4 regions of the Pseudomonas sp. LBUM1663 genome follow, and region 1 is predicted to be linked to each of the others. Evidence: predicted binding sites of a transcription regulator. Region 1 holds the regulator's gene; each other region holds the start of a gene.
The links. The regulator FliA, encoded in region 1, starts transcription of late flagellar genes. The targets are predictions, from matches to a motif close to CTAAAGTTTNNNNNNNNNNNGCCGNTAA.
Positions count from the first base shown of each region.

Region 1 (2,203 bases):
GTTCAAATGCAAGAAGAACCCAGCGAAGAAGCCATGGCTGACATGTTCGCTGATATCTACCACAGCCCGACCAAGCAGGTTGGCTGAGGTACTAATGAACAGTTTTTGTACCTACATCGATGGTCTGCCATGCATTGTTCAGTTATTGAGCGCGCAGCCAGTAATGTGGCCTCCGTCTATGCAAGACAAGGTAAAGAAATAACATGGGCAGCATGCATCCCGTACAGGTGATCGCGGTGACCGGCGGCAAAGGTGGCGTCGGGAAGACTAACGTGTCAGTGAACTTGTCCCTGGCTCTAGCTGAGCTCGGCCGGCGCGTCATGCTGCTGGACGCCGATCTGGGGCTGGCGAACGTCGACGTCCTGTTGGGGCTGACACCCAAACGTACCCTGGCCGACGTGATCGAAGGCCGCTGTGAGCTGCGCGACGTTCTGTTGCAGGGCCCTGGCGGTATTCGCATCGTTCCGGCCGCGTCCGGCACTCAGAGCATGGTTCATCTGAGCCCGGCCCAGCACGCCGGTCTGATTCAGGCCTTCAGTGATATCGGCGACAACCTCGACGTATTGGTGATCGACACCGCTGCGGGTATTGGTGACTCAGTAGTCAGTTTCGTTCGCGCAGCGCAAGAAGTCTTGCTGGTGGTGTGCGACGAGCCGACCTCGATCACCGATGCCTATGCGCTGATCAAACTGCTGAACCGCGATTACGGCATGAACCGCTTCCGCGTCCTGGCCAACATGGCCCAGAGCCCGCAGGAAGGCCGCAACCTGTTCGCCAAGTTGACCAAGGTCACGGACCGCTTCCTCGACGTCGCCCTACAATACGTAGGCGCGGTGCCATACGACGAAAGCGTGCGCAAGGCCGTGCAGAAACAGCGCGCCGTCTACGAAGCTTTCCCGCGGTCCAAGTGCGCCCTGGCGTTCAAGGCGATCGCGCAGAAGGTCGACACCTGGCCGCTGCCTGCCAATCCGCGTGGGCACCTGGAGTTTTTCGTCGAGCGCCTCGTGCAACAGACCGCAGGACCCGTCCTATGACAGCCAGTGGCTACAACCTCTACAAGAAGTCGGCACGTGACGCGCAGTACGAGCTGATCGAGCGTTACGCGCCACTGGTCAAACGCATTGCTTACCACTTGCTGGCCCGTCTGCCGGCCAGTGTCCAGGTTGAAGACCTGATCCAGGCCGGGATGATCGGCCTGCTTGAAGTATCGACCAAATATGACGCCAGCAAAGGCGCGAGTTTCGAGACCTACGCGGGCATTCGAATCCGCGGCGCGATGCTCGATGAAGTACGCAAGGGGGACTGGGCGCCACGTTCGGTTCACCGCAATACCCGCATGGTCAGCGACGCAATTCGCTCGATTGAAGCTAAAACCGGTCGTGACGCTAAAGATCATGAGGTTGCGGCCGAACTCCAATTGAGTCTCGACGATTATTACGGGATTTTGAACGACACCCTGGGCAGCCGGTTATTCAGTTTCGACGATCTGTTGCAGGACGGCGAACACGAAGGGCTGCACGAGGATGGCGCGAGTGCACATCTGGAGCCGTCACGCGATCTGGAAGATGAACGCTTCCAGGCCGCGCTGGCGGACGCGATTGCCAATTTGCCGGAGCGTGAGCGACTGGTGTTGGCGCTGTACTACGACGAAGAGCTGAACCTCAAGGAAATCGGTGAGGTCCTGGGGGTCAGCGAATCGCGGGTCAGCCAGTTACATAGCCAGTGCGCGGCCCGTTTGCGGGGGCGTTTGGGGGAGTGGCGAGCGCGCTGAAGGCAGTGTGGGGACACTGCGAACGAGGCCGGTGGGGTGTTGAACTGCACCGGTCGCGATCTGTTGTGCTCCAGACAGTCATCGAGTGCATTGCCGGATTGATTGAAATGGCGCGTCCAGGTGCTGGGCGCGTTTAAGACTGCTTGGAGGTCGAATTGGACAAGAACATGAAAATCCTCATCGTTGATGACTTCTCAACGATGCGGCGGATCATAAAAAACCTGTTGCGTGACCTTGGGTTCACCAACACGGTCGAGGCCGACGATGGCACTACTGCCATTCCGGTTCTCAACAGCGGGAGCATCGACTTTCTGGTAACGGACTGGAACATGCCTGGCATGACCGGTATCGATCTGCTGCGTCACGTGCGCGCCGATGAAAAGCTCAAGCACCTGCCGGTTTTGATGGTGACTGCCGAAGCCAAGCGCGAAC
Region 1 is NZ_CP166792.1:1,811,237-1,813,439, forward strand. It holds gene flhF (flagellar biosynthesis GTPase FlhF) at 1-87, shown strand, start outside; gene fleN (flagellar synthesis regulator FleN) at 204-1,034, shown strand; gene fliA (RNA polymerase sigma factor FliA) at 1,031-1,771, shown strand; gene ACA075_RS08125 (chemotaxis response regulator CheY) at 1,939-2,203, shown strand, end outside.

Region 2 (2,203 bases), 3.2 Mb from region 1:
AACCTGGTCGTTACCCTTGCCGGTGGCGCCGTGGGAAATGGCGTCAGCGCCGGTTTCGTTGGCGATTTCGATCAGGCGTTTGGCGATCAACGGACGAGCGATGGAAGTACCCAGCAGGTACTCGCCTTCGTAAACGGTGTTGGCGCGGAACATCGGGAAAACGAAATCGCGCACGAATTCTTCGCGCAGATCGTCGATGTAGATCTCTTTCACGCCCATGGCCTGAGCCTTGGCGCGTGCAGGTTCGACCTCTTCGCCCTGACCCAGGTCAGCGGTAAAGGTCACCACTTCACAGTTATAAGTATCCTGCAGCCACTTGAGGATCACCGAAGTGTCCAGGCCGCCGGAATACGCCAGAACGACCTTGTTTACGTCCGCCATGCCATCACTCCACGGGGTTCTACGGAAAGCCGTGAAGTCTACCGGTCATACGGAATAATTTACAGAGGCGCGACAGCTTATGACGACGAAGCGACAGATTCTGTCGAGCGAGCGACGATGACCGGCGAGTCAGGAAGTAGCCGGTGTGCTGCCCGTAGCGACTTGAGGCGCGACTTTCTCGGTCGGCGCTACCCGTTCCAGGCGCACGGCGACCCGGCGATTTTTCGCGCGGTTACTGGCGTTGGTGTTCGGCGCCACAGGGTAGCGCTCACCGTGGAAACGCAGAGTGATCTGCGATTCCTGGATGCCATTGGCTTTGAAATAGTCCATTACCGCCAACGCCCGGCGGCGTGACAGCTCGCGGTTGGTCAGGCGATTGCCGCTGTTGTCGGAGTGCCCGTCGAGTTCGATGTGATTAACCGTCGGATCCGCCTTCATGAACTCCAGCATCACCTGCAACTGCGCCTTGGCTTGCGGATCGAGATCAACGCCTTCACCCGGGAAGCCGATCTCGGACTGTTTGACCTGCTCGAAATTCTTCGGCAGTAGTTTCGCCACGCAGCCCTGATAGTCGTTGAAGGCCTTGCTGAACTTGACCGGCAACAAGCGCACTTCAGAGACGCGGCCATCGCCAGAGGAATGCCGGATGACCGGACTGCGGCCGTCCATCAACCCGCTGATCAGGCGCCCGGCCTGAACTTGCGAACTGTTGAACAACACGTTGCCGCTGCCGATTCTCACCGAACCCAGGTTGATGTCGCCACGTCCCGGTTGCCACGGTGCAGCGGCCGCCAGCAGGGTCGCTGAACCGCCGCCGATCATCGCGTTGTAGGCTTTGAGACGAAACGTCGCCTGCTCGCCGGCGCGGCGCACGAATTCACCCGAACCGAAATCGGTGATCGGTTGGGTCAGGCGGCATTCGAACTTGTCACCTTCGACCGTCCACTCGATGCTCTCCAGACGTGTCTGGAAAGTGAGCGCCATCGCAGGGAGGCTGGCAAACACACTGAGCAAGGCTAAATAACGCTGGCGCACGGGAGGCTCCACTGGCTTCTACAACAAAAAGACCGACACACATATTTCCGGCATACCTGTTGGATATCGGAAGCTTCCTGCAAAACTTGATAGCGAGTGCCTGAGAGAGTCTTTTCCGGTAGCATTCCCCAGAGTTTGACCCGCCTGGAATCCCCTCATGTCCGACCGCCTGACCCTGCTGCGTCCCGACGACTGGCATATTCATCTTCGCGATGGTGCTGTGTTGACCAATACCGTTGCGGATGTCGCGCGCACCTTTGGTCGCGCCATCATCATGCCCAACCTGGTACCTCCGGTGCGTAACGCCGCTGAAGCCGACGGCTATCGCCAGCGGATTCTCGCTGCACGTCCGGCCGGCAGTCGTTTCGAACCGTTGATGGTGCTGTACCTGACCGACCGCACCCAGCCCGACGAAATTCGCGAGGCCAAGGCCAGCGGTTTCGTTTACGCCGCCAAGCTGTACCCGGCCGGCGCGACCACCAACTCGGACTCGGGTGTCACCAGTATCGACAAGATCTTCCCTGCACTTGAGGCCATGGCCGACGTCGGGATGCCCTTGCTGATTCACGGTGAAGTCACCCGCGGCGATGTCGATGTGTTCGACCGCGAAAAAATCTTCATCGATGAGCACATGCGTCGTGTGGTCGAGCGTTTCCCGACGCTCAAAGTGGTGTTCGAACACATCACCACCGCGGACGCCGTACAGTTCGTCAATGAGGCTTCGGCCAACGTTGGCGCAACCATCACCGCGCATCACCTGCTGTACAACCGCAATCACATGCTGGTG
Region 2 is NZ_CP166792.1:5,238,042-5,240,244, forward strand. It holds gene ACA075_RS23985 (argininosuccinate synthase) at 1-381, opposite strand, end outside; gene ACA075_RS23990 (flagellar protein MotY) at 511-1,416, opposite strand; gene pyrC (dihydroorotase) at 1,574-2,203, shown strand, end outside.
Region 2: a site for FliA is predicted at 1,480-1,507, ahead of ACA075_RS23990 (flagellar protein MotY). Genes of this name have one in related genera too.

Region 3 (2,203 bases), 3.2 Mb from region 1:
CAGAATCCAGAACCCCTCTGGATCCCCCGACAATGGCACCCCACCCACGTTCATGCCAAAAAAACCGGCAATGATGTTGATCGGCAGCGCCAGCACCGTCACCACCGTCAGGGTGAACAGCGTGCGGTTGCTCTGCTCGTTCAGGTTGGCCGCGATCTCTTCTTGCAACAGCTTGATCCGCTCACCCAGCGCCGTGAGGTCGTTGATGATCAGCGCAAACTCCTCGGTGGACTTGCGCAGTTCCTTCACGTCCTCCTTTTGCAACCATTGCGGCGGCCGGTTGAGCAATCGCAACAACGAACCCGGCTCCAGCGCCAGCAACCGTTGCAGGCGCACCAGCACCCGGCGATTGGCACCCAGTTCTGCGCGGTTGGTCGACAGGCGCGAGGACAGCAATTCATCTTCGATCTGATCGACACTGAGGCTGGTCTTGCGCACGATCTGGGTCAGCACTTCGCCCTGGTCGCGCAGCAAATGCACCAGCAATTCCAGCGGTGAACGGAAGCACTCGCCGGCCTTCACCGACGACCGCAGCTTGTCCACCGAGTGCAGCGGTTGCAGGCGGGCGCTGATGATCAGCCGACTGCGGGCACAGACCCAGAGCGTCGACACATCCGACGACACCATGCTGCTGAGGTTGAACACCACATCGTTGACCACGGCCAGCAACGCCGAATCCACATGTTCAATGCGCGTGGATCGAGACCCTTCGTGCAACGCCTCGAAAAATTCGTCCGGCAATTCCAGATGGCTTTTCATCCAGCGCTCGCACGCGGCATGCGCGAGGTTCAGGTGAAGCCACAGAAATTCATCGCTGTCGTCCGGTTGTTGCAGGCATTGCAACGCCTTGGCCGAGTCGATCTCCCGACCACGCTCACCGGGGCGAAAACTGAAACCGTAGAGCAGACCGAACAGGTCCGGGTCGCGATGGCTTTGGTCGATGCTGTGGTTCATGAGGGCTCGCAAGAGGGGCAATCGCTCTATGTAGCAGCTGTCGAGCCCCAGCGAGGCTGCGTCCGGCTGCGCAGCAGTCGTGAAATCAGACGATGCGGTGTCCCAGGAAGACCGCGCAATCAGGTTTTACGACTGCTTCGCAGCCGAACGCAGCCTCGCAGGCTCGGCAGCTGCTACGGGGCAGCAGGGTTACGGCTGGGTTCACTTGAGCCGCATCATCGCAAGCCGGGATGACGATTTTGTGACGATGAAGTGACCGCAAACGATTGCGTTGCCGGTGGTCGGATACATCTCAAGAACCGCTCTGGCACGCCGATCACGCTTAGGTTAAGTTGCGCGCCCTCGGCCAGCCGCCGACGTCGCAGACAGGGAAGTCCGGACACCTTTCACGCTTGGTTACGGCGTGTCTCACCCCCTGTCATGAGTATTACTCGATGCTGCAAAAATCCCTGAGAGCACAAATCCTCGCGTTGCTGAGCGGCAGTCTGTTGGCGATGTTGCTGATCGCGCTGGCCTGCTTTCACTTTCTGTCCAGCGGTGTTCAGAGCTACGCGAACCTGATCGAAGGCCCGTTGCACACCTCGCAGTTGATCGACGAAGCCAACCTGCAATTCAAGGTGCAGGTTCAGGAATGGAAAAACGTCCTGCTGCGTGGCAAGCAACCGGCCGACCTGGACAAATACTGGAAGCAGTTCGAAGACCGTCAGCGCGATGTGCAGGGCATTCTCGGTGAGCTGGCCGGGCAAAAAGGTATCGAGCCGCAACTGAAAACCCGTATCGAACGCCTGCGTGACGAACACCGTCTGCTGGGCGCCGCCTATCAGAAGGGCCGTGATGCCTATGTGGCGGCCGGTGCCGACCCAACGGCTGGCGACGCTGCAGTCAAAGGTGTCGACCGTGCCGCCAGCGAACAGATGACCGAGTTGGTCAGCGAATTGCGCAAGCAGGGAGCCGAACAATCGAAGCAGATCAGCGCCGACGCCGATCGCACGGTGTTGCTGGGGATCATTGTGATGCTCGCCTCGGGTCTGTTGATCGGCCTGTTGAGCCTGTGGCTGGTCAATCGCTACCTGGTTGAACCGATCCGCAAACTGATCGACTACGTCGCGCAACTCAGCCAGGGCAAGTTTGCCGACCGCGTGGCCAGTACCCGGCAGGATGAGTTGGGCAAGTTGGCAGTCGCGGCCAACACTTTGCGTGATTTCCTCGCCGAAACGTTCAGCCGTTTGCAGCGCAGCGCCAAGGACCT
Region 3 is NZ_CP166792.1:4,988,161-4,990,363, reverse strand. It holds gene ACA075_RS22900 (transporter) at 1-954, opposite strand, end outside; gene ACA075_RS22895 (methyl-accepting chemotaxis protein) at 1,389-2,203, shown strand, end outside.
Region 3: a site for FliA is predicted at 1,246-1,273, ahead of ACA075_RS22895 (methyl-accepting chemotaxis protein). Genes of this name have one in related genera too.

Region 4 (2,203 bases), 1.3 Mb from region 1:
GTTGAGCCAGCGACGCAAAGTCGGATCGTCATCGAGGCGGTTTTGCTGGCGCAACGGATGCTCGCTGTCCCGGGCAATGCGCAGGACTTTGACCAGTTCGCGCTGCTCGTTGAGCAGCAGGCGATAACCTTGCTGTACCCAGATCGGCAGGCGCCAGATGTCCACCAGCGCCTGGCAGATGTCCAGCAGGCGAACGCCGAACAATTGCTTTTCGACTTTGCGCGCTGACTCGCCTTTATGGATGACCCGCAACTCCCACTCTTCGAGCAGTTGCGGATGAGTCAACGCCATCGGCCAGAGCGGTGAGAGAAACAGCAGGCTGCCCCAGTGGATGTCCTGCCAGAGCCGCGCCAGCCGACCGGCGAAAAAGCCGTTGGCCTGTTGGGTCGCGTGCTGGCTGATCATCTGCAGCTGACGCAACGCCACCGGGATCTGGGATTGAGGTTCGGCAGGCAACCGGGCGAGCAGTTCCTCAGTGCGTTTCAGCCCGAGACGATTGATCGCCACCTCAAGGTTTTCCGCCGGCTCGGTCATGCTGCCGTGGGTGTGGCGATTGGCTTCGCGAATCACGCTCAAGGCCAGTGCCGGGCTGTCCTGCAACAAATCGGCGATGTCACGAAGCGAGCTGCGATTATCGGCGAGGGCCTTGCAGACACGGTCGTGACTGTCTTGCGGAACCGGCAGGCGCACGCCGTCGAGAAGCTTTACCCAGCCTTCAAGCGTGGTCGGTTTCGGGGTTGGATTGTTCGTTTCGTTAGCCATGGTTGGACGTGATCATCGTCTGCATTACCTATGCCCCCAGAGGGCTAAATTAGCTTTTCGCTTGAACGGGCTATAGTCTGGCGCAGTTTTGCCGATAAGTAGAAGAAGAGATTTTTTAACTTCCGAATATGACCTTGAACCCGACTCAGTAAGTGCTCTCCTACCTATGGCTAAAATAATCGGCATCATCGTCGTATTCGCGAGCGTGCTCGGCGGATACGTGCTCTCCCACGGCAAGATTGCCGCCCTGATTCAACCTTTCGAGGTGATGATTATCGGTGGTGCGGCCCTCGGTGCATTCCTGCAGGCCAACCCTGGTCACATGTTCAAGCTCGTTCTCAAGAAAGCCTTGGGAATGTTCAGCTCGCGCTTCAGTCACACGTTCTATCTGGAAGTGCTGGGTCTGATTTACGAGATCCTCAACAAAAGCCGCCGCGAAGGCATGATGGCAATCGAAGGCGACATTGAAGACGCCGCCGCGAGCCCTATCTTCGCCAAGTACCCGGCGGTACTGAAAGATGACCGCATGACCGCGTACATCTGCGATTACCTGCGCATCATGTCCTCCGGCAACATGGCTCCCCACGAGCTCGAAGGCCTGTTCGACATGGAGCTGACCAGCCTCAAGGAAGATTTGGATCATCCTTCCCATGCGGTGAACGGCATCGCCGACGCCATGCCCGGTTTCGGTATCGTCGCGGCCGTACTGGGTATCGTGGTGACCATGGCCTCCCTGGGTGAAAGCGACCAGAAAATGATCGGCCTGCACGTGGGGGCGGCACTGGTGGGTACCTTCTTCGGTATTCTCGCCGCCTACGGTTTCTTTGGCCCGTTGGCCCATGCCCTGGCCCACGAAGCCAAGGAAGAACTGAACGTCTACGAAGCCATCAAGGCCTCGCTGGTGGCTTCGGCTTCCGGCATGCCGCCATCGCTGGCGGTGGAGTTCGGCCGCAAGGTTCTGTACCCGGCGCACCGTCCTAGCTTCGCTGAGCTGGAACAAGCGGTTCGCGGTCGCTAAGTCATGGAAAATAACCAGCCGATAATCATCAAGCGCGTAAAAAAATACGCGGCCGGGCATCACGGGGGCTCCTGGAAAATAGCCTTCGCTGACTTCGCGACGGCGATGATGGCGTTCTTCCTGGTGCTGTGGCTGCTGTCCACCGCCACGCCGGAACAGAAGATCGCCATCGCCGGTTACTTCAAGGACCCGGTCGGCTTCACCGAAAGCGGCACGCCGTACATCATCGATCTGGGCGGTTCGCCGACCCTGGCGCCAGAGAACACCCTCAACCCCGAGGTGAAGTCCCAGCCGCAGCCCGACCGCGTCACCGTCGATACTGAACAGGTCGAAGGCATGGCCGAACAGGTCGAGAAGGAACGCCTGGAACTGTTGCTGCAAGAATTGCAGAACAAGGTCGATGAAAACCCGCAGCTGCAAAAA
Region 4 is NZ_CP166792.1:553,910-556,112, forward strand. It holds gene ACA075_RS02485 (HDOD domain-containing protein) at 1-762, opposite strand, end outside; gene motA (flagellar motor stator protein MotA) at 929-1,780, shown strand; gene motB (flagellar motor protein MotB) at 1,784-2,203, shown strand, end outside.
Region 4: a site for FliA is predicted at 833-860, ahead of motA (flagellar motor stator protein MotA). Genes of this name have one in related genera too.